2 regions of the Blautia sp. MCC270 genome follow, and region 1 is predicted to be linked to the other one. Evidence: riboswitches for the same ligand, from Rfam matches in the RefSeq annotation. Region 1 holds a riboswitch; the other holds the start of a gene.

Region 1 (3,372 bases):
TCGATGTCAACGAAATCCAACATGTGTTTCTAGCTGTTTTTGTGGTTTTTATCGGTTGTTCCCTGTTGATTTTATTTGTTTTTTGTATTTTTATGTTTTTCTCTATTGACTTTGTTTTTCTGCTCTGCCATACTTAGATTTATATAGGAATTCCTTTGTTTTTCAGAAAAAATTTATGCAAAGCGGACATTCGTATTCCGCTCTGTCACATGTTCTCAAACAGTAAAAGAGGTGTATTTTTATGTATCTTTCTGATATGCATACCCACTCCATCGCCAGTGGTCACGGCACGGAATGTACCATCACAAACATGGCACGCGCAGCTGCCGAGAAAGGTCTCCGGCTTCTCGGGATCACTGATCACGGTCCCGGCACTCTGGCAGCCGGAACTTCCTCCTATTTCCGCAGCCTTACCTATTCTCCCAAAAAACATTTCGGTGTAGAATTACTCTACGGAATTGAACTGAATATCCTTGACCGCAGCGGAACGGTAGATTTAGATCAGGAATTATTATGTAAACTTGATTACGCCATTGCCAGCATGCATGCCTGGAATTACCGCTGCGGTACCAGAGCCGAAAACACAGAAGCTTTTATCAATGTAATGAAAAACCCCTGTGTAAAGATCCTCGGACATAGTGATAACACTCATTACCCGGTTAATTATGATGCGCTTGCAAGGGCTGCCAGGGAAACCGGCACGATCTTTGAGATCAACGAAGCTTCTCTTGCACCTTATGGCTATCGTGGCGACACAAGAGAAAACTGTTTCGAGATCCTTCGATGCTGCCGCAAATATGATCTGCCGCTGCTTCTTTCCAGTGACAGCCATGGCCCGGAGCATATCGGAGATTTTACCTGTGCTGCTGAGTTTGTTCATCAGGCCATGTTTCCGGAACAGCTGATCCTCAACAACCAGATTCCCAGACTCAAGGTTTTTCTCCAAACCAGAGAATGATCTTCTGTATCTTTTCCGACAGATAACAGATATTGTCCACTCCAAACAAAACAGGCCAGTTCAAACACAGGAATATACATTTTCCTGTATCTGAACTGGCCTGTTTTTTATTTTTCCCGCTGCTTCCGTACAATTTCCGCAAGCTCGCTATATTTACCTGTAACATATCCGAAATTTTCTCTTCTGTGAGGAAGCTTGCATTCGGTGCAGTCTTTAATCCCGCTTTCCGTAAAGCGGAAATTACCACCACATTTATCTCCCAGTGCATATAAAGGACAATAGCAGAACAGACAATTGAAGTTCTCCGGATCTGCTCCTTTATGGCACGGAAAATACTCACAGTTTTTGTGGCTGAAGTAAGAGTATTCTTTGCCTTCCCAGTATGGTTTCTCCATGGCTCTTTTCTCCTCTCCTGACATAACCACACATAACTTTTTCCTATAAAAAAGAGGTAGCGATGCCACCCCGGGGTAGAAATATAATCCGTTCATGAGTGCGCGGAGGGAACGAATGTATCCGGAGTAGTATCGCCTGCCATTTAATCATGTATAATTCATATGAACAGGCGCATTCCATAAAAAAATGCCTACTCTCGTAAAAAAGTAGACAACGTCCCAGGGGTGCGGAGTCCCTGAAATGGTTGTTACACTTTACACGGAAGTTTAACCTCGCCATAACAAGCAGGTTTCCTGGCTCCGGGATCATGGCTCCTCTCTCCTTCTCATACATACGTACAATGGACTATGAAATTCGCTCCTCCGTTACAGTGACCGGATCGCTCAGGTTTCACACCTGATTCCCTTTTCTGTGGACTTCTGATAATCAATATATAACTGTCAGCTATCCTCAGCACTTGCTATGTTCAATATGGAATTATACTGACATTATAATAACATCCTGTTAATTATATGTCAATACTGTTTTCAATATTTATACATTTTTGAGCATATTTTGTTGCTGTTCACTCCGTTCCATGGGTTTTTCAGTATTTTTTCCGACGTTAAAAACAGCCCGACAAACTGCTGTCGGGCTGCTGTATTTTTATTTTCTGTTGTACGTTTTTATTATACAAGACGTCTTACAGATACAATTGTTCTGTATGTAGCATCATTGCTGATCTTGATCCCGTCCTGAGAGTTCGATGCATGAACGATCTGGCCATTACCCATGTAAATAGCCACGTGTCCGCCATAGCAGATCAGATCTCCCGGCTGTGCATCTGCGTAGGATACTTCTGTACCTGCATTCTGCTGCTCATAGGAGGTTCTCGGAAGGCTGACTCCGAAGTTCGCATAGACACTCTGTACAAATCCGGAGCAGTCTGCACCATTGGTAAGGCTTGTTCCACCCCATACGTAAGGATTTCCCACAAACTGTGTAGCATAATTCACAACAGAAGATCCGGAACCGCTACTGTAAGAAGAACTGTCACTGTCTGAAGATGTATCCTCTGCATTAGATGTGTCCTCTGCACTTTCTTCAGATGCGTCTGTGCTGTTATCGTAATCTGCGTCTGCATTATCCTCTGTATTCTCAGTATCCTCGGACGCATCATCATTCTCACCATTGTCTGCATCTTCATCCACATCCTCGGTGTCATCTTCTGCAGTATCCTCATCTGCATTCTCGATCACGTCGCCGTCCTCATCGTACTGTCCGTCTTCGCTCTCGTCTGCCTCATCCTGCTGTGCTTCCTGCTCTGCCTGGCGTCTTGCTTCCTCTTCTGCCTCAGCCTGTGCTCTCGCTGCTGCTTCAGCCTCGGCCTGACGTCTTGCCTCTTCCTCTGCTGCAATACGCTCAGCCTCTAATCTCTGAAGCTCTGCAGTCTGCTCTGCAAGAAGGTTTGCATAATCTGTAGCCTGCTGCTGTGCGTAGGCGATCTCATTATCATAATCTGCGGATGTGGCACGCTTCTCATCCAGCTGTGCCTGCAGGTTCTGGGACTCTGCCTCATATTCCTGCTTCATTCCCTCCAGCTCTGCCTTCTCCTGTGTGTACTGTGCCTCCAGGTTTGCCACCTGCTGGATCGTATTGGAATATTTTTCAAGACTCTTACGGTCCTGCTCATAAGTCTTCTGTGTGTACTCTGCTCTTGTAAGAAGGTCAGACAGGTTCTCTGCATTCAGCATCATCTGGAACCATGCATCGTCTCCACCCTTCTCATAGAGATACTGGATACGTTTCTTCATTGCCTCATACTGTTTCTGCTTGGCATTTTTGGCCTTCTCAAGGTTGGTCTGTGTAGATGCAATGTCGGCTTCCTTATTGGAGATATCTCCCTCCAGTGTCTGGATCGAAACCATCACGTTTACAAGATTGGCATCAAGAGTTGAAATCTCGCCTTCAATCTGTGACTTCTGTGAGGAAAGCTCATCCAATCTGGAATAAGTCGCATTCAGCTGTTCGTTAGTCGC
Region 2 (3,372 bases), on a different contig from region 1:
CAAAATTGATGACTGGGTGATTGAAAAAGGAGAGAAAGCACAGGGAAAAATTAAGATCACAGGATACGGCATAGCAATGCCGGCAACTGTGATATGCGGAGTGAAAGACGGACCGACGATACTGATCACAGCAGGAATACACAGTGCGGAGTATGTAGGAATCCAGGCGGCAATGGAACTTGCAAAAGAATTTCAACCGGAAGAACTGAAGGGAAATGTGATCATCGTTCCACTGGTCAATGTCAGCGGCTTTGAGCATCGCACCATGAGTCTGGTCTATGAGGATGGCAAGAACCTGAACCGCGTTTTTCCCGGAGATCCTGAGGGAACAGCTGCAGATCGTATTGCCTATACTATAGTGACGAAACTTTTTTCTATAGCAGATTATTATATCGACCTACATAGTGGAGATGGGTTTGAACAGCTTCATCCCTATGTTTATTATGTAGGGGTTGTAGATGAAAAGACAGCAGAGAAGTCATTACATATGGCACGGCATATCGGCGTAAAATATGTAGTCCGTTCCACAACTGCCACAGGTGGCGCCTACAATTATGCTTCTTCTCTTGGAATTCCAAGTATTCTTATCGAAAGAGGCGGACACAGCTACTGGACCTGGGAGGAAGTAGAACAGGATAAAAGAGACGTCCGTCACCTTGTTTTTCATCTCCAGGGAAAGGCGTGTCATGGTCTGAAGCATTACCGTCAGATGCTTCTTGAAAATGTAGTCTATGAATATGCGCCGTATACAGGATGCTGGTATCCATCCAAGAAGCCTGGAGAGTACTTCTTTAAGGGAGAAGAATTAGGTGAACTGAGAGATTACTATGGAAATTTACTTTACACATCTATTGCAACTGAAAACGGAGTCGTACTTTATCAAACAGCCAGTCTGAACATTATTGAAGACGGACCAATGATCGCATATGCAGCGATCACGGAGACTCTGACCTGATAGTAAACAACCTTTTCAGAACGCTTCTGTCTGAAATCATATTGAAACAGTAAGAAAACCGGGTTTTACCATTTGCTATTCTATTTGTAAAAACAGCGAGGTAAAATCCGTGTTTTTTTTAGCAGATCAGATAAATCCAATTGTCATATCCCCCATGGGGGATATATACAATTCAAGCATCTTTAACAAAATTTATGAGTTTTCTAAAAATATAACATTTTTCCATAGACATAAACTATAGTTTTATCATATAATGTTGCAGTAATTTAACAGCATTTGCTGATTTTCACATCAGCCGTTGTAAGTTCTGAGAGGATTAATAGGGAAACCGGTGTAAATCCGGTACGATCCCGTCACTGTAAGGGGGAATCCTCAGACAAAGTACCACTGGTCGAGTACGTGAGAAATAGACCGGGAAGGTGTCTGAGGGTAAGGATCCTAAGTCAGGAGACCTGCTTGCAATTGTTTTAAAATGATTCTTACGGAAGATAGGAAGCATATTTATTTTGTGTGCCCGTATTTCGTCACGGGCTTTTTTCGTGCAAATTTTCTAAAATTCCATGCATGTTCTGCATATTAAGAATCCAATAGTTTCTTTTATCTAACTAAATTAAAACGGCAATGTTAAAATCGCATCAAATGAGGAAAGGAGTAAAACGTGACAAAGAAACAAGTAGGAAAAAGATTTCTCCAGATCATCATTGTATTATTTGGAATCAGCTTTTTCACATTTGGACTGACCTACCTGTCACCTGGTGATCCTGCGGAGATCATGCTGACAGAGTGTGGTAATCTTCCTACACCAGAGCTTCTGGAACAGACAAGACATGAGCTTGGCCTTGATCAGCCATTTCTCGTGCAGTATGGTTCCTGGCTGAAGGGTGTTGTTACAGGAGATATGGGACAGTCCTATTCTTTCAAAATGCCGGTAACAGATAAACTGGTATCCTGTTTCTGGCCGACGCTGAGGATGTCGTTGCTGGCACTTCTGATGATGGTCATTATTTCCATACCGCTTGGAATCCTGGCCGCTGTATATCAGAACAAATTCCCGGATTATTTTGTGAGAGGAATTACCTTTGTGGGAGTATCTGTTCCAAGCTTCTGGCTAGGCCTGATCCTTCTCAGCATCTTTGGTGTTCAGCTTCGCTGGATCAATGTTGCAGGAGGCAGTACGGATTTTAAATCCATGATCCTCCCGGCGCTGACTCTTGCACTTGCCATGTCTGCAAAATATACCAGACAGGTAAGAAGTGCAGTACTGGAGGAACTTCACCAGGATTATGTCACAGGTGCAAGAATGCGTGGAATCAAGGAAAGCGTTATCCTCTGGAAACACGTCCTTCCTAACGTAATGCTTCCTCTGGTAACATTGCTGGGACTTTCCCTTGGAAGTCTTCTGGGAGGTACTGCAGTTGTAGAGATCATTTACAACTGGCCTGGAATGGGAAATATGGCAGTAAAAGCAATTTCCTGTCGTGACTATCCTCTTGTACAGGGCTATGTACTCTGGATCGCAATCCTGTACATGTGCATCAACCTGCTTGTGGATCTGTCCTATACTTATCTCGATCCAAGACTTAAGGAGGATAGATAATTGAAAAAGGTATTACGAACATTCAAAGAAAATAAACAGTTCACTCTTTTCTTCATTCTGGGTCTCGTGGTGATCGGAATTGCGATCTTTGCGCCGCAGCTCTCACCATATGATCCACTGAATGCAGTTATGACCGAATCACTGCAGGAGCCAAGCTCCGCTCATCCGTTCGGAACGGATAAGCTTGGACGAGATCTTCTTTCCCGTGTTATCTTCGGAACAAGAACCTCTCTGATCATGACCTTATGTCTGGTTGCGGTGATCTTTGTCATCGGTACATTTTTAGGAGTTATTGCCGGATATTTCGGCGGCGTTGTGGATGCAGTGATCATGCGTATCGCAGATATGATGATCTCCTTCCCTGGGCTTGTACTGGCCATTGCCATTGCCGGTATGCTTGGACCAAACCTGGTCAATGCCGTTATTTCCATTGCGGCTGTAAGCTGGACAAAATATGCCCGTCTTGCACGAAGTATGGTCTTGAAAGTCAAGAAGAGTCTTTACATAGAGGCAGCTATAGTAAACGGAACAAAGACCTGGAAAATTCTTCTTGTACACATTCTTCCCAACATGGTAACCCAGATGGTGGTAACTGCGGCAGCAGATATCGGAACTATGATGCTGGAGCTGGCTTCCCTTTCATTCCTGGGATTTGGTGCAACTGCGCCGATACCGGAGTGGGGACTGATGCTGAATGAAGGAAGAACCTACATGGCAAAGGCGCCATGGCTTATGATCTACCCTGGTATCGCTATCGTGATCTGTGTTGTTGTTTTCAACATGCTTGGAGACAGCATCCGTGATGTACTGGATCCGCGCC

Evidence for each region. A riboswitch is a leader RNA that binds a small molecule or an ion and turns the genes downstream of it on or off. The one in region 1 is predicted to bind cobalamin.
Region 2: linked by a shared signal. The riboswitch ahead of nikB (nickel ABC transporter permease) and the one ahead of GPK58_RS01065 (cysteine-rich small domain-containing protein) in region 1 are both predicted to bind cobalamin.

Annotation. Positions count from the first base shown of each region.
Region 1 covers NZ_WQQD01000003.1:79,508-82,879, reverse strand. The annotation lists gene GPK58_RS01070 (phosphatase) at 242-958, shown strand; gene GPK58_RS01065 (cysteine-rich small domain-containing protein) at 1,066-1,353, opposite strand; cobalamin riboswitch at 1,621-1,790, opposite strand; gene GPK58_RS01060 (C40 family peptidase) at 2,023-3,372, opposite strand, start outside.
Region 2 covers NZ_WQQD01000049.1:10,872-14,243, forward strand. The annotation lists gene GPK58_RS11330 (M14 family metallopeptidase) at 1-955, shown strand, start outside; cobalamin riboswitch at 1,241-1,429, shown strand; gene nikB (nickel ABC transporter permease) at 1,614-2,552, shown strand; gene nikC (nickel transporter permease) at 2,553-3,372, shown strand, end outside.